Regions from separate parts of the Rhodococcus sp. NPDC057529 genome, predicted to be linked through region 1. Evidence: riboswitches for the same ligand, from Rfam matches in the RefSeq annotation. Region 1 holds a riboswitch; each other region holds the start of a gene.
What was found. Region 1 has a riboswitch for S-adenosylmethionine ahead of ACFU5V_RS21715 (bifunctional o-acetylhomoserine/o-acetylserine sulfhydrylase). Riboswitches for the same ligand answer to the same signal wherever they lie in the genome.
Positions count from the first base shown of each region.

Region 2: linked by a shared signal. The riboswitch ahead of ACFU5V_RS00100 (aminotransferase class V-fold PLP-dependent enzyme) and the one ahead of ACFU5V_RS21715 (bifunctional o-acetylhomoserine/o-acetylserine sulfhydrylase) in region 1 are both predicted to bind S-adenosylmethionine.
Region 3: linked by a shared signal. The riboswitch ahead of ACFU5V_RS29695 (putative leader peptide) and the one ahead of ACFU5V_RS21715 (bifunctional o-acetylhomoserine/o-acetylserine sulfhydrylase) in region 1 are both predicted to bind S-adenosylmethionine.
Region 4: linked by a shared signal. The riboswitch ahead of ACFU5V_RS29735 (putative leader peptide) and the one ahead of ACFU5V_RS21715 (bifunctional o-acetylhomoserine/o-acetylserine sulfhydrylase) in region 1 are both predicted to bind S-adenosylmethionine.

Region 1 covers NZ_JBHVEY010000010.1:265,536-269,740, reverse strand. The annotation lists gene ACFU5V_RS21720 (NADP-dependent isocitrate dehydrogenase) at 179-1,402, opposite strand; SAM riboswitch class IV at 1,677-1,798, shown strand; gene ACFU5V_RS21715 (bifunctional o-acetylhomoserine/o-acetylserine sulfhydrylase) at 1,917-3,200, shown strand; gene ACFU5V_RS21710 (homoserine O-acetyltransferase) at 3,203-4,205, shown strand, end outside.
Region 2 covers NZ_JBHVEY010000001.1:18,130-22,334, reverse strand. The annotation lists gene ACFU5V_RS00105 (putative leader peptide) at 22-90, opposite strand; gene ACFU5V_RS00100 (aminotransferase class V-fold PLP-dependent enzyme) at 119-1,414, opposite strand; SAM riboswitch class IV at 1,466-1,580, opposite strand; gene ACFU5V_RS00095 (MlaD family protein) at 1,660-2,907, opposite strand; gene ACFU5V_RS00090 (hypothetical protein) at 2,904-3,026, opposite strand; gene ACFU5V_RS00085 (purine-cytosine permease family protein) at 3,200-4,205, shown strand, end outside.
Region 3 covers NZ_JBHVEY010000017.1:139,603-143,807, forward strand. The annotation lists gene ACFU5V_RS29685 (HAD-IIA family hydrolase) at 1-694, opposite strand, end outside; gene ACFU5V_RS29690 (sulfite exporter TauE/SafE family protein) at 771-1,538, opposite strand; SAM riboswitch class I at 1,751-1,847, shown strand; gene ACFU5V_RS29695 (putative leader peptide) at 1,855-1,929, shown strand; gene ACFU5V_RS29700 (amino acid ABC transporter permease) at 2,076-3,068, shown strand; gene ACFU5V_RS29705 (amino acid ABC transporter ATP-binding protein) at 3,065-3,847, shown strand; gene ACFU5V_RS29710 (ABC transporter substrate-binding protein) at 3,884-4,205, shown strand, end outside.
Region 4 covers NZ_JBHVEY010000017.1:146,294-150,498, reverse strand. The annotation lists gene ACFU5V_RS29740 (ABC transporter substrate-binding protein) at 1-1,587, opposite strand, end outside; gene ACFU5V_RS29735 (putative leader peptide) at 1,743-1,826, opposite strand; SAM riboswitch class I at 1,831-1,924, opposite strand; gene ACFU5V_RS29730 (NtaA/DmoA family FMN-dependent monooxygenase) at 1,971-3,365, opposite strand; gene ACFU5V_RS29725 (LLM class flavin-dependent oxidoreductase) at 3,381-4,205, opposite strand, start outside.

The DNA.
Region 1 (4,205 bases):
TACGACTACGCGGCGCACGGCGCCTCGTTGCGCAACGACCCACACCGGAATTCTCTTCCCCGGATTCCGCGTTTCGCGGCGCGAGCGGCCGTGAGATGACTCACCCGGTCCCGGACACGCGAAACGGGACACCCCGCCGAGGGGGGCATCCCGTTTCGTACTGCTGCGGCTTCGGCGCCTACTGCTCGGCGATGGCCTTCTGGAGGTTGATGTCCAGCTCACCGAGGAACTCCTCGGTGGTCAGGTAGCCCTGGTCGCCGCCGACCAGCATCGCGAGGTCCTTGGTCATCTGGCCGCCCTCGACGGTCTTGATGACCACGTCTTCGAGCTTCTGAGCGAAGCCGATGACGTCGGGGGTGTTGTCCAGCTTGCCGCGGTGCTCGAGTCCACGGGTCCACGCGAAGATCGACGCGATGGGGTTGGTGGACGTCGGCTTGCCCTGCTGATGCTGGCGGAAGTGACGCGTCACGGTGCCGTGCGCGGCCTCGGCCTCACACGTCTTTCCGTCCGGGGTCAGCAGCACGGAGGTCATGAGTCCGAGCGATCCGAAGCCCTGCGCGACGGTGTCGGACTGGACGTCGCCGTCGTAGTTCTTGCAGGCCCAGACGTAGCCGCCCTCCCACTTGAGCGCCGACGCGACCATGTCGTCGATGAGGCGGTGCTCGTAGGTGAGTCCTGCCGCGTCGAACTCCGGCTTGAACTCGGTCTCGTACACGTGCTGGAAGATGTCCTTGAACGCGCCGTCGTACGCCTTGAGGATGGTGTTCTTGGTCGACAGGTACACCGGGTAGTTCTGCTGCAGGCCGTAGTTGAGCGAGGCGCGCGCGAAGTCCTCGATGGACTTGGTGAAGTTGTACTGCCCCTGGACGACGCCGCCGCCGTCGGGGAAGTTCACCAGCTCGTGCTCGATCGGCTCGCTGCCGTCCTCGGGCGTGTAGGTGATCATCACCTTGCCGGGGCCGGGAACCTTGAAGTCGGTGGCGCGGTACTGGTCGCCGAAGGCGTGACGGCCGATGATGATCGGCTTCGTCCAGCCCGGGACCAGTCGCGGGACGTTGGAGATGATGATCGGCGCGCGGAAGATCGTGCCACCGAGAATGTTGCGGATGGTGCCGTTGGGCGACCGCCACATCTTCTTCAGGCCGAACTCCTCGACGCGTGCCTCGTCCGGGGTGATCGTCGCGCACTTGACGCCGACGCCGTGCTTCTTGATGGCGTTGGCCGCGTCGACGGTGACCTGGTCGTCGGTCTCGTCCCGGTACTCGATGCCGAGGTCGTAATACTCCAGGTTCACATCCAGGTAGGGATGGATCAGTTTGTCTTTGATGAACTGCCAGATGATGCGTGTCATCTCGTCGCCGTCGAGTTCGACGACGGTGCCCTCAACCTTGATCTTGGACATGGGTGCTTCGCGTCCTCCTAGGAAGTTTCCCTGGTTACACGGTTGCGGGCGCACTTCGTGAGTGGGTCCGCGAACGGTTCGCTTGTCAAACGTAGACGGTCACGGCGGCCGCCGGGGAGACCGTACTTAAACAAGACAAGCGTACTGCTATACGCGGGTCGCGCAATATGCAGGTGTGAAATCCCACACCTACCGGCGGGTAACTTTTCCCTGCTCGCGGCCCGGTTCGGTGCCGTTTCCGGTCGCTTTACCGCAGCCGCTAAGATTCAACAGAGGTCATGAGTGCCAGCAACGAGCCCCGGCTAGCTGGCCGGCAACCCTCCACCGCGGTGGGGTGCCCCGGGTGATGACCTGGTTCCCTGATTCATACACACAGTCGGGTGACAAGCGCGGGTCCGACATCGGAGGTTCATGATGTGTTGTTGTTGTCGTAGATAGACCCCAGACAAGCCCTGTGCGCGAAGCGAATGAACTCCTCGTCCGCGCCTCGTCAGACCACTGGAGTAGACAGCACATGACCGAGAACTGGTCGTTCGAGACCAAGCAGATCCACGCCGGGCAGACGTCCGACGCGACCACCAAGGCGCGGGCGCTGCCGATCTACCAGACCACCTCGTACACGTTCGACAGCACCGACCATGCTGCCGCGCTGTTCGGTCTGGCCGAGCCCGGCAACATCTACACCCGCATCATGAACCCCACCCAGGACGCGGTCGAACAGCGCATCGCCGCCCTCGAAGGCGGCGTCGCCGCCCTGCTGCTGTCGTCCGGGCAGGCCGCCGAGACGTTCGCGATCCTGAACCTCGCCGAGGCAGGCGACCACATCGTCTCCAGCCCGCGCCTCTACGGCGGCACGTACAACCTCTTCCACTACACGCTGCCCAAGCTCGGCATCGAGGTCTCGTTCGTCGAAGACCCCGACGACCTCGAGCAGTGGAAGAACGCCGTCCGGGAGAACACGCGGGCGTTCTACGGCGAGACCATCTCCAATCCCCGCAACGACGTGCTCGACCTGCCCGGAATCTCCGGCGTCGCACACCAGCACGGAATCCCGCTGATCGTCGACAACACCGTGGCCACCCCCTACCTGATCCGCCCGCTCGAGCACGGCGCGGACATCGTGGTGCACTCGGCCACCAAGTACCTCGGCGGCCACGGCACGGCCATCGCGGGCGTCATCGTCGACGGCGGCACGTTCGACTGGACCCAGGGCAGGCACAGCAGCTTCACCACCCCGGACCCGAGCTACCACGGCGTCGTCTACTCCGAACTCGGGCCGCCCGCCTACGCCCTCAAGGCGCGCGTGCAGTTGCTGCGCGACCTCGGTTCCGCGATCTCCCCGTTCAACGCGTTCCTCATCGCGCAGGGCCTCGAGACGCTGAGCCTGCGGATGGAGCGGCACGTGTCCAACGCGACCGCCGTGGCGCAGTACCTGGAGGCGCGGCCGGAGATCGTGTCCGTCGGATACGCCGGACTCCCGTCGTCACCGTGGTACGACCGAGCCAAGCAGATCGCGCCGAGGGGTGCGGGTGCCATCGTGACGTTCGAACTCGCCGGCGGCATCGACGCGGGCAAGAAGTTCGTCAACGCCCTCACCCTGCACAGCCACGTCGCGAACATCGGCGACGTCCGCTCGCTGGTGATCCACCCGGCGTCCACCACACACTCCCAGCTGACCCCGGAGGAGCAGGCCGCCAGCGGCGTCACCCCCGGACTGGTCCGGCTGGCAGTCGGCATCGAAGGGATCGACGACATCATCGCCGATATCGAATCCGGAATTACGGCGGCGGCATCTTGACCGTGAGCGCAGTGCAGAACCTCCCCGTGGCCGACGGACGTCTCGGCACCGTCGACATCGGATCGCTCGAGCTCGAGAACGGCGCGGTGATCCCGTCCGTGACTCTCGCCGTGCAGCGGTGGGGCGAGCTGTCCCCGAACCGCGACAACGTGGTCCTCGTCGAGCACGCCCTCACCGGCGACTCCCACGTCACCGGCCCCGTCACCGACGAGCACCCCTCCCCCGGCTGGTGGACCGGAATGGTCGGCCCGGGTGCGCCGATCGACACCGACGAGTGGTGCGTCGTCGCGACCAACGTCCTCGGTGGCTGCCGGGGCACCACCGGCCCCGGTTCGATCGCGGAGGACGGCCGCCCGTGGGGCAGCCGCTTCCCGGAAATCTCCATCCGCGACCAGATCGCGGCCGAGAAGAAGTTCACCGACCTGCTGGGCATCGAGAAGCTGGCGTCCGTGGTCGGTGGTTCGATGGGCGGCATGCGCGCGCTCGAGTGGGCCGTCACGTACCCGGACCAGGTGGCGTCGGCGCTCGTTCTCGCGGTCGGCGCCCGCGCCACCGCGGACCAGATCGGCACGCAGACCACCCAGATCGAGGCCATCACCAGCGACCCCGACTGGCTGGGCGGCGACTACCACGACACCGGCCGGATCCCCCGGACCGGACTGCGCATCGCCCGCAGGATCGCGCACCTCACGTACCGCACCGAGAGCGAACTCGACTCCCGGTTCGCGAACTCGCCGCAGGACGGCGAGGACCCGTGGCGCGGCGGGCGGTACTCTGTCGAAAGTTACCTCCAGCATCAGGCCGACAAGCTGGTCGGCAGGTTCGACCCGGGCACGTACGTGCTGCTGTCCGAGGCGATGAACCGGCACGACGTGGGCCGCGGACGCGGGGGCATCGCGGCGGCGCTCGGGACGATCACCGCACCCGTCATCGTGGGCGGCGTCGATTCCGACCGGCTGTACCCGATCCGCCTGCAGGAGGATCTCGCCGAGGACATCCCCACCT
Region 2 (4,205 bases), on a different contig from region 1:
GAAACGGAGCGGGAAGACCGGTCAGCTCGAACACATACCCGAGGCGGTTCGGCACAGATCGACATGCCGACGGCACCAGTGAGCAATCATTGTGCTCCCAGCCTGCGATGCCATGCCGTCATACTAGCGCGTCTCGCGAAAAGCGGGTCTCGGGCACCGGATTCCACTGGCCGCTCTCCTTGGCGTAGGCCCAGTTCCGGCGTCCCGCCACCAGGGTGCGCACGGCGTCGACCAGCCGATCCACGTCCTCCGAGCAGCTTCCGAGACCCAGGCTGACCCGCACGGCGCCGTCGGGCCTGCCGAGGCGGCCGAGCAGCGGGTGTGCGCAGAAGCGTCCGTCGCGAACCCCGATTCCGTGTTCGGCGGACAGGTAGGCGGCGATCTCCCCCGGCTCGAAACCGTCGATCGTGAACGTCACGATCCCCACGGTGTCGGGGGCGTCCGACCACAGCCGCAGGAACTCCAGGCCGTCGACGGAGCCGAGGCCGTCGAGCAGCCGGCCGGTGAGCGCCGCCTCGTGTTCGGCCACCGTGCCGAAGTCCAGTTCGGACAGCGCATCGCACGCGGCGGCGAGGGCCGCGGCGCCGAGCACGTTGGGGGTTCCCGCCTCGTGCCGGGCGGGGGAAGGCGCCCACTGAGTGGATTCGACGGTCACGTTCCGGACCGCGCCGCCGCCCGCGAGGTAGGGCTCGGCGGCGTCGAGCCAGTCCCGGCGGCCCACGAGCACGCCGGCGCCGAACGGGGCGTACAGCTTGTGCCCGGAGAAGGCGAGGTAGTCGACACCCCACTCCTCGACGTCGATGCGGCGGTGCGGTGCCAGCTGAGCGGCGTCGACGAGAATCCGTGCGCCGCAACGATGCGCCACCTCGGCGAGGGCGGCGATCGGCAGCACCTCGCCGGTGACGTTGGAGGCACCCGTCACCGCGAGCAGGGCGGTGGGCTTGGAGCACAGTTCGGCGACGAGCAGCCGGACGGTCTCGGCCAGCGTGTCCGCGGCCCGCACGACGCGAGAATCCTTCCACGGCAGCAGGTTCGCGTGGTGTTCGATGTCGAGGACGACGGTGCTGCCGGGAACGCAACCGGCGAGCAGGTTCAGCGAGTCGGTGGTGTTGCGGGTGAACACCACCACCTGGTCGTCACACGCTCCGACGAACCGGGCCACCGAGTCGCGGGCCTTCTCGTAGCACTCGGTCGACACCCGCGAGGCGTAACCGGCGCCGCGGTGCACGCTGGAGTACGTCGGAAGCAGTGCGCCTATACGGTCCGTCACCTGTGCCAACGCCGGCGCACTGGCCGCGTAGTCGAAGTTCACATACGTGCAGTCGCCGCCCTGAACGAGCGGAACCCGCAGGTCGGAACCCGAAACCTGAGCCAGGGGGGCAACACACACGTCAGCGGTCAATACAGCAGTCATCACGACATCCCTCGTAGTCAGGGACTCGTCGCAGGGTCGGCGCCCTCTCGGAGTCCGCGCTTGCCGGGTTCGGTATGAACCTCAGCCTGGTCGTCACCCGGAGCACCCCGCCGCGGTGGAGGGTTGCCGACCAGCTAGCCGGGGCTTGACGCTGGTACTCGTGACCTGTTTCGAAGATTGCAGGATCGGCGCGCAGTTGTCAACTCGACACCGGAAGGGTCCGGGATCCGGGCTCGGCGCTCGCGTCAGCCGGGGGTGACTCCGAGCAGCGGGGCGAGCTGATTCGCAATCGGGTTGAGGTCCAGCTTGTTCGGGTCCTTCTTGGGTGTGGAGTCCCACGGCTGAACGGTGGCGGGGTCGCCGAACACGATCCGATTCGCGCTGCGGACGCCGGTGAGACTGCCCTGCGGGGCCGCACAGGTGGCGGCGGTGTTCTGCGGGAAGTCCTGCTGCGTGTCGTCGAAGTTCGGATCCTGGCTCTTCATCTCCCGGAGGATCGCCTGGGTGCCCTCGTACCCGACGGTGCACGACGGCGGGTTGTTCGTCTCGGCCACCAGGCCCAGGTGCACGGTTCCGTCGTCGGGAGCGATGGTCGACGACGCCGCCGCCACGCCCGGCAGGTACACGAAGAGGGTGCGCAGGGCCGTCGCCTGCACGGAGATCACCTTCGCCGTGGCCGACAGGTTGGCGAGGCCGGCCGTGATTCCGGGTCCCGCCTCCGAGACCAGTTGCCCCAGTTGTCCGCTCGCCGGGTTTCCGTTGTCGATCAGCTGCCGGACGTCGGGGTCGCTGCTGCGCAGGCGATCCGCGAGCGAGTCCAGGTCGGAACTGAAATCCTTGATCGCCGAGGACTGTTCGGACTGCGTGCCCAGCACGGTCCGGCCGTCGCGCAGCAGTGCCACGGTGCGGTCGAGCGATTCGGCGCCCGACGCCGACAGCCCGGACAGCGAGTCCGCCAGCGACTGAAGGTCTTCGCCCTTTCCGTCGAAGGCCGCGCCGAGTTCGGTCACGACGGTGTGGAGCGCGTCGATCGGCACGGATTCGGTCAATCCCTGCGTGCCGGCAAGCAATTCCTCGACAGGCACCGGCGTGGACGTGTCCCGGGCGGCGATGCGGGAACCGTCCGTCAGGAACGGTCCCCGATCAGCAGAGGGCTGCAGGTCGACGTACTGCTCACCGATCGCCGACCGGTTCGCCACAACGGCTTTCGCGGACGCAGGAATGCCGGGCGCGCTCTTGTCGATCCTCAATTCGACGACGACGCCGTCCGCGGCGAGAGACATGTTCCCGACACGGCCGACCGGCACGCCGCGGTAGGTGACTTCGGCGTTGGTGAAGATGCCGCCCGACGTCTCCAGTTCGAGATTCACGGTGTATTCGCCGAAGCCGAGGAGGTTGTCGAGGCGCACGTAGTGGGCGCCCACGTAGACGAGCCCCGCGACGGCGACGAGTACGAAGCCGATCAGCTGCCACCGGACCATCGGCGACCTCACGGTGCGCCCTCGATGTCGCGTCGGTCGAGCGCCGTCCCTGCGGCGGCGACCGGGTGCCGGTTCACGGTTCGGCTGGTGGTGGCGGCAGGCACAGGCACTCCGATGACTGATGAATACATGAGACGAGCGGTCACACATATATCTAGCCCGATTGCCGGAGCAGCGCAAACTCCGCGCAGCCCACGGTGGCGCACGTCACCATCCGGTATTGACTGAATTTTCAGTTTGGAATATGTTCGGTAGCCAACAGGACGTGATACCTGTCACCTCCGCCCCGAATGTGAGGTCCGCAGTGTCCACGAATCTCGACCCGACGACGCCCCTCGACGACACCGCCCCCTCCCCACCGGAGGACCGGTTCGGCCACGTCGAGACGATCGGCGTGGAGTACATCCCCGAATCGGAACGCGATTCGCGACCGCTCAACATGCTCGCGGTGTTCTTCGGCGGCAATCTGGCGTTCTCCGTGATCGTGTTCGGCTGGCTCCCCATCACATTCGGGCTCAGCTTCGGCAGCGCGGTGGCGGCCAGCGCGATCGGCATCGGGCTCGGAACGCTCCTCATCGCTCCCCTGTCGCTCCTGGGCCCGCGCACCGGCACGAACAACACCGTGTCGAGTGGTGCGCACTTCGGAGTGAGCGGGCGGATGATCGGCTCGGGACTCACCCTCCTCTTCGCCCTCGCCTACGCGGCGATCGCGGTCTGGACCTCGGGTGACGCACTGATCGCCGCCGCCCACCGCCTGTTCGGCACACCGGTCGACAACGGCATGCTCGCCCTCGGCTACGGCATCATCGCCGCCGAGATCGTGGCCGTCGCACTGTTCGGGCACGGCACGGTGGTCGCGCTCCAGAAGTTCGTGCTGCCCGTCGTCGCCGCACTGCTCCTGCTGGGGGTCTTCGCGTTCGGTGGCCACTTCGACGGCGGCGCGGGCAGCGGCGACTACCTGCTCGGCGGCTTCTGGCCGACCTGGATTCTGGCCGTGGTCCTCGCCGTCGGCGGTCCGCTGTCCTACGCCCCGACGCTCGGCGACTACAGCAGGCGGATCTCCCGGGAACGGTTCAGCGACCGTTCGATCGTCGCGGCCACCATGGCCGGCATCTTCTTCGGACTGTTCCTGACCGCGGCGTTCGGATCGTTCACGGCGTCGACGTTCACCACGCTGAGCGACTCCTACGTCGCCGACCTGGTGGCGGAGGCTCCCGGCTGGTACGTGCTGCCGATCGTCCTCGTCGCCCTCGCGGGCGGACTCGGCCAGGGCGTCCTCAACGTCTACGCCAGCGGACTCGACCTGGAGG
Region 3 (4,205 bases), on a different contig from region 1:
AGGGGAACAGCTCCACCGAATCCCGCGTCGAGATTCCGGTGAGGACGAGGATGGTCTGCAGCCCGGCTTCGAGCCCGCAGACGATGTCGGTGTCCATGCGGTCACCGATCATCAACGTGTTCGCGGAGTGCGCGCCGATGGCCCGCAGCGCCGAGCGCATCATCAGGGCGTTCGGCTTGCCAACGTAGTACGGGTCGCGGCCGGTGGCCCGGCTGATCAATGCCGCAACGGATCCTGTGGCCGGAAGGGAGCCCTCGCGCGACGGTCCGGTGGGGTCGGGGTTGGTGGCGATGAAGCGAGCACCCCTCTCCACCAGGCGAATTGCGGTGGTGATGGCCTCGAAGGAATAGGTGCGGGTCTCACCGAGGACCACGTAGTCGGGATCGTTCTCGGTGAGGACGTATCCGATGTCGTGCAGCGCGGTGGTGAGCCCGGATTCGCCGACGACGTAGGCGCTGCCGCCGGGGCGCTGGTTCGCCAGGAACGTCGCGGTGGCCAGGGCGGACGTCCAGATCGATTCCTCGGGAATGTCCAGGCCGGTGCGGAGCAGCCGGGCGCGGAGATCGCGCGGAGTCCTGATGGAATTGTTGGTCAGGACGATGAACGGGGTGCCGGACTCCCGGAGTTCGGCCAGGAACAGGTCGGCGCCGGGGACCAGATGCTCTTCGTGGACGAGTACGCCGTCCATGTCCATGAGATAGGTCCAGCCCGGGTGCTCTACTTCGTTGCTCACCGACTCAGTATGGAGGAGCGGGAGGGTGCATGCGTGACTATGCGAGCAGCCGGAACAGGCCGATGAGACCGACGACGACGATGGTTCCCCGCAGCGCGGTGGGGGACAGGCGGCGGCCGTAGCGGGCGCCGAGGACGCCGCCGAGCAGCGAGCCCACCGCGATGAGGCCGGCGGCCGCCCAGCTGATCCGGTCGAAGGCCACGAGCGTGTACGCGGTCGCGGCGACGACGTTGACGATGAGCGACAGCAGATTCTTCGCGCCGTTCATCCGTTGCAGGCTCTCCGGCAGGATCGCGCCCATCACGCCCATCAGCAGAATGCCCTGCGCAGCGGTGAAGTATCCGCCGTACACCCCGACGGCGAACGTGCCGACGGTCAGCAGGGTGAGTCGCGTAGTGCTCAGGCCCGCCTCGTGGCTGCCGCGTTGCTTCGCCCAGGCCTGGATCTTCGGCTGCAGCACCACCAAAATCAGGGCGAGGATCAGCAGCACCGGGACGATGAGTTCGAACACCGTTTCGGGCAGGTGCAGCAGGAGCCACGAGCCGAGAATCGCACCGCACAGGGAGGCCGGGATCTGCCACCGCAGCCGCGGTCCCTGCCCGGCGAGCTCCCGCCGGTATCCCCACGTGCCGGACACGCCACCGGCGACGAGGCCGATCGCGTTCGACATCGTGGCGGTCACGGGAGGGAACCCGAAAGCCACCAGGGTGGGGAAGGTGATGAGCGTGCCGCTGCCGACGATGGCGTTGATCGCGCCCGCGCCGACGCCGGCGACGAGGATCGCGATGACTTCGAGTGGTGTCACCGAGGCGACGTTACAAGGGCCTCCGACGGCCCGGCAGCCGGGTCACGCGGCGGCGGCGATACGCGACCGCGCGTCCCATCCAACCGCATCCCCGACCGGTTGTCAGCACTTCTGCGCACGGTGATTCTTGCGTCCGCGCGACGCTATTTCCCTTGTGTTGCAGGGAAATACCCCGTGTTGACGACGTCCGGGAATGCAGCTAGTGTTCGCTTCAACCATCCAGAGCGACCGAGAGACCTGGCTCGTTGACGTCGCAGCAACCCTTCCGAATTTTTCGGGTGCGGGTGCTACCGCCGGGATCGATGGAAGGCAGCACATGAACTACCCCGCGCGCCCTGCGTGGCGCAGACGGCACATCGACCTGTGCCGTACCACCTCCTGCCACTGTTGACGAGGTCTCACCGCACGCTCACCGGGTGAAACGCCAGGTGAGCGCCTGACGCGCGCCCGCATCCCGCGGAAGACGCGCCCTCCTCCCCGTCCCGTCTCCAGGTGAAAGGCCGCCTCAGTGATGTCTGTACCCAGTGGTGAGCGAACGTGAGCGCCCCCGTCCGGGCGCGTTCGGCTGCGCCCCTCGATTCCGAACCGTCCGGCAATGGTGACCGGCCCGCGGACGCCGCGCTGGAGGTCGCACGACGGTGGCACCCGTGGCGGTGGGTGGTCAGCGCCGCCGTGCTGGTGCTGCTCGCCCAGTTCGTCCACGGCCTCGCCACCAACCCGGGGTGGGACTGGGCGACGTTCGCCAAGTACTTCACCGCCGGCTCCGTGCTGCAGGCCCTGTGGATGACGGTGAAGCTGACCCTCTGGGGGACGGTCCTCGGATTCGCGCTCGGCGTGGTGCTGGCGGTCGGCCGCCTGTCGCACAACCCGGTGCTGCAGGTGATCGCCTGGGTGTACATCTGGGCGTTCCGGTCGATCCCGCTGATCGTGCAACTCCTGTTCTGGTTCAACATCACGTACCTGTATCAGACTCTGTCGCTGGGCATTCCGTTCGGACCGGGCTTCTTGACGTTCGAGGTCAACGGCGTCATCAGCGGCTTCACCGCCGCCGTCATCGGTTTGGCACTGCACCAGGCCGCGTACTCCGCCGAGATCATCCGCTCCGGCATCATCTCGGTGGACCACGGGCAGATCGAGGCGGCCCAGTCGCTGGGCATTCCGCGTCGTCGCCAGTTCTTCAAGATCGTTCTGCCGCAGGCGATGCGCGGCATCCTGCCGAACGCCGCGAACGAGGTCATCAGCCTGTTCAAGGGAACGTCGATCGTGTCGACGATGGCGATCGCCGAACTGTTCTACCAGGTTCAGGTGATCTTCGGCCGCAACGGTCGCGTCGTACCCCTGCTGATGGTCGCGACGATCTGGTACATCATCCTGACCACGCTGTTGTCGATCGGCCAGTACTACGTCGAGCGGCACTACGCCCGCGGATCGGCCCGGGCGCTGCCCCCGACTCCGTGGCAGAAGGTCACCCGGAAATTCGCCGAGATCCGCGACGCCGGCGTCTCCGTACCGAGAGGGGCCACGAAATGACGACCGACACCCAGCAGGCGGAGTTCGCGGTCGAGGTCCGCGGAGTTCACAAGTCCTTCGGCGCACTCGAAGTCCTCCAGGGGGTGGACCTGCTGGTCCGCAAGGGCGAGGTGACGGTGATCCTGGGCCCGTCGGGTTCCGGCAAGTCCACGCTGCTCCGCACGCTCAACCACCTGGAGAAGGTCGACCGGGGCACCATCCGGATCGACGGCGACCTCATCGGCTACCGGCGCAAGGGCAACAAACTCCACGAACTGCGGGAACGCGACATCCTGAAGCAGCGGTCCCGAATCGGATTCGTGTTCCAGAACTTCAACCTGTTCCCGCACCTCACGGTGCTGGAGAACGTGGTCGAGGCACCGGTGTCGGCGCAGGGCCGCGACCGTGCCGAGGTCGAGGCCGAGGCGATCGCCCTCCTGGATCGGGTCGGCGTCGGCGACAAGGCTCACGAGTACCCGCGGCAACTGTCCGGTGGCCAGCAGCAGCGGGTCGCGATCGCCCGCGCCCTCGCACTGCGCCCGGCGGTGATCCTGTTCGACGAGCCCACGTCCGCCCTCGACCCCGAACTGGTCGGTGAGGTCCTCGCCGTCATCAAACAACTGGCACGCGACGGCGCCACCCTCGTCATCGTCACCCACGAGGTGGGTTTCGCGCGGGAGGTCGCCGACACGGCGGTGTTCATGGACGCCGGCGTCGTCGTGGAGCAGGGCCCGCCCGCGCAGGTCATCGACGACCCACAGCACGACCGCACCAAAGCTTTCCTCTCCCGAGTTCTCTGACCTCCACACCCCGGTGTGGATCCCCGAAAGGCACACATGTCCACCGCACGGTTCCGTAAGAAGATTCTGGCCTCGGCCCTCACCACCGTCGCGCTGCTCGCCGCCGCGTGCGGGGGCGGCGACGTCGAGGACGAGGGATCGGGGCCCACCTCGGCCGCCGGCTACAACCTCACCGCCGATCAGAATCGCATCACCACCGACGAGGTCGAGTCGATCGCCGCGAAGGTCCCCCAGCAGATCCGCGACCGCGGGACGCTCGTCGTGACGGGCAGCGCCGGATCGGCCCCGCCGCTGCGCTTCTACGCCGACGACGACAAGACGCTCATCGGCTCGGAGACCGACTTCGCATACCTGATCG
Region 4 (4,205 bases), on a different contig from region 1:
GGCCTCGAACTTCAGGTCCTGCACGTTCGGGCCCGCGCCGATCGCCTGCGACAACTCCACCGTGGGGATCCACAGGCCGTTGTCGAGGACCTGCTGCTGGGCGTCGGCGACGAGCGCGCTCCGCGCGGCGGGATCGGTGGTGGCGAGCTGCTTCGTCAGCACGTCGTCGAGCGCGGGAATCGGGCCGCGGCTGTTCAGATTGCGGCCTTCGAGCCCGAACTGTGTGCGCAGGATGTCGCCGTCGGCGCGGGTGCTGTTGTAGTAGGTGGCGTCGAAGTCCTTGGAATTCTGGCGAGCGGTGGCTTCCGGGGTCGACACGAGGTCGAGCTGCAGGTCCACTCCCACCGCTCTGAGCTGCTGCTGCACCAGTTCGAGGATGGCCTGGTTGCCGGCGAATACAGAGCTGAACAGCACGGGGAAGGCGAGCTTCTGACCACCCTTCTCGCGGATGCCGTCGGCGCCGGGCACCCAGCCCGCCTGATCCAGGATCGACTTCGCCTTCTCCGGGTCGTACGTCACGTCGGGCAGTGCCACGTAGCCCGGGGTGCGGCTGGCCAGGGTGCTGGTGGCCGGCTTGAAGTTGGGGCCGAGCACGGTGTCGACCAGTTCCTGCCGGTTGATCGCCGGCACCAGCGCGCTGCGCACGACGGGGTCGACGAGCGGTCCGCGGGTCACGTTGGGCTGGAAGCCGAACGGGGTTCCGGGATTCGAGGTGGTGAGCACCTGCCCGCCCGCACCTTCGATCTGCGGGGCGTCCTGCGGCAGCGCGTCGCTGATCGCGTCCAGCTGTCCCGAGGACAGGCTGCCCGTGCGGACACCGGATTCGGGGACGACGGTGAACTCGATGGTGTCGAGGTAGGCCTCGCCGTCGTGGGCGAACACGTCGGAACCCCAGTTGTATCCGGCGCGCTTGGCGAGGGTGACCGACTTGTCCTGCTGGTAGTCGGCGTACGTGAACGGCCCGGTGCCCGAGATGTTGCCGGTGCACCGCTCCTCGGCGGACTTCGCGACGGAACTGTCGGACAGGATGCCGAGCTGCGGGGTGGACGACGCCTGGAGGAACTGCGCGTTGGGTGCGGCGAAGTCGACCTGCGCGGTCTGCGGGTCGATCACGGTGGTGCCCGTGTACCCGGTGAGGTAGCTGGCACCCAGTGCGGCCTTGGCACCGGTGAGCGTGTTCACGATGGCGTCGAGGTTCTTCTTCACCGACTCCGCGGTGAAAGGTGTTCCGTCACTGAACGTCACCCCCTCCTTCAGGTGGAACGTGAAGGAGGACGCGTCGGCGTCGGTGTCCCAGCTCTCGGCCAGCCACGGCTTCAGTTCGCCCGTCTCCGGGTCCTGGTCGGTGAGCGAGTCCACCACCTGCCGGGCCACGTAGATCGTCTGGTTGGTGCCCGACTGCGCGGGGTCGGCGCACGTGGGTGCCTGGGACAGGCCGTAGCGGAGGGTGCCGCCGGGCTGCGGCGGGCCCGCGTCCGCGGAGGAACTGCTGGAGCCGCCACCGCAGGCGGTGAGCGCCGTGGCCAGCACGGCGGCGGCGCCGATACCTGCCGCGATGCGGCCGCGGTGGGACGAGGACAAAGGCACTGATGGCACCGAGAACTCCGTGATCTCGAAGAAGTGCCGTGCGCGCCGACCGTCGAGTGGGCAGCGCTCACGCGCACAGAAAGGTGAGGGACACCGGATCCGACGCGGATGCGGTGTGTAGAGCAGGAACCCCGGGCAGGTGCCGGGGTGTCAGATCAGCTGTGACAGATGGAGGTGGACAACCGGCAGAGATCGACGTGCAGACGCCCCCAGGCGCTCACGAAGCCTTCGGTCAACATGGTTCCTCCATCGATCCCGGCGGTAGCACCCGCACCCGCGGGGCGGGGGGTTGCTGCGACGTCAACGAGCCAGGTCTCTCGGTCGCTCTGGATGGTCGTTACCAAGTGTAAGAGATCGCCGGTCGCCGCGCCACACGGCCCCCGCTACCCGACTGCCTGCCGGGGCGGGAGTTCCCGTCGCGACAGCGGCGGGCGGAGACCGAGATGCTCACGCAGCGTCGCGCCTTCGTATTGCGTTCGGTACGAGCCGCGCTCCTGCAGTTCGGGCACGAGCAGGTCGACGATCTCGTCGAGTCCGGTGGGCACCAGATACGGCGAAACATTGAATCCGTCGGTCGCGCCACTGCGCACCCACCGGGTGAGTTCGTCGGCGACCTGCCCGGGGGTACCCGCGAAACCGGACCGCTGAGTCGTCGCGATCGCGACCTGCCGCAGCGACAGGTTCTGCGCCTCCGCCAGGGCCCGCCACTCGCGGGCGATGGCGAGCGGGTCCTTGCCGTCGCGGGCGGCCCCGCGGGTGACGGAGATCGGTGCGGGCACCGGATCGAAGTCGGGCAGTGGACCGTCCGGGTCGCGATCGGAAAGATCGCGGCCCCACACCTGCCCGACCAGCGACAGCGCCGTCTGCCCGGTGTACTGGCCTTCGCGGACCCAGCGGACCTTGTCCTCCACCTCGGACGCGTTCTCCGCGAGCACGATCTGGGTGCCCGGCAAAATCTTGACGTCGTCCTCGGGGCGCCCCGCTCGGCGCAGTCTCGCCCGGATGTCGTCGGCGAAAGCGAGCGCCTCGTCGAAATGGGTTCCGTGCCGGGAGAAGATGACGTCGGCGTGCGTGGCCGCGAAGTCCCTGCCTGCCGGTGAGTCGCCGGCCTGGAAGATGACGGGATGGCCCTGGGCGCTGCGCGGCAGGGTGGGGGTGATCGTGACATCGAACTGCGACGTGCGCCGCGACACGTCCTCCACACTGCCCGCGGTGGCCCAGGACGGCGCCTCGGTGCTCGTCGCGACGGCGCCGTCGGCCCACGCGTCCCAGATCGCCCGGGCGACGCCCAGGAACTGCCCGGCCCGTTCGTACCGGTCGGCGTGATCGAGGAAGCCGCCGCGCCGGAAGTTCTCCCCGGTCCACGCGTTGTCCGTGGTGACGGCGTTCCAGCCGGCGCGTCCGCCGGACAGCAGGTCCAGCCCGGACAGTCGCCGGGCGAGGTCGGCCGGTTCGTTGTAGGTGGTGTTCTGGGTGGCCACCAGCCCGATGCGCCGGGTGATGCCGGCCAGCGCCGACAGCTGGGTGATCGCGTCCGGCCTGCCCACGATGTCGAGATCGAGGATCTTGCCTTCCTGTTCCCGCAGGCGCAGACCCTCACCCAGGAAGAAGGCGTCGAACAGGCCCCGCTCGGCGGTCTGTGCCACCCGACGGAACGTTTCGAAGTCGATCTGCGATCCGCTCGTCGGATCCGACCAGATCGTCGTGTGGTTGACGCCTTGGAAGAAGACCCCGAAATGCACCTGGGCATCGGGCCGGGCGTACGAGTTGTCGGTCATGATCTCCACAACCTTTCAGCGAGAGGATTCTGCGAGGCGGTCGGCCCGGAATCGGTTGGCGGGGCGGTCGAGTCCGAGCGTGCTGCGCAGGGTCGAACCGGGTACGGGACGGTGGGCGACACCGGCGCGCAGGAGTGCCGGGATCACGTACCGCGCCAGCACCGGGAGGTCCTCGTCGACCACGGCGGGATGCAGACGCACACCGTCGACGTGCGGATCCAGTGCGCGCAGCAGTTCCACCAGTCCGGTGGCCTCGCCGGCGAACGACAGCCGCTCGCTCGACGGGGCGGGAGTGGCTGCGCCGAGCGCCACGTCGAGTTCGGCGAACACCAGCGCCGCCCCGCGGTCCTTCGCCCGCGCGGCGGCGTCGGCGATGTCACCGGGCGTCGTCCCGGACACCAGCACCACGTCGACCTGGGACGGATCGGTCTGCCCGTCGAGCCCGAACACCACCAGTTGCCCCTGCGGCGGCCGCGGCACGATCGCCGGACCCTTCACCGAGTACGTCTCGCCCCGGAAGTCGAGGTAGTGCAGTCGGTCGCGGTCGACGAAACGGCCGGTGGCGTAGTCGCGGATCACCGCGTCGTCCTCCCAGGAATCCCACAGGTCCCGGATCACGGCGATCGCGTCCCGCTCCTCCCGCGCGAGGTCGGCGGGTGCGGTGATCTCGGTCCGGCCCAGTGCGCCCGCGACCCGCGGGTCGGTGTCGCGTGCGGCGATCCAGCCGCCGCGTCCCCGCGACGCATAGTCGAGTGTCGCGAGTTGGGAGGACGTGTGAAACGGTTCGGCGTAGGTGCTGCCGACCACCGGGACGAGCCCGATCGTGCTGGTGGTCGCGGC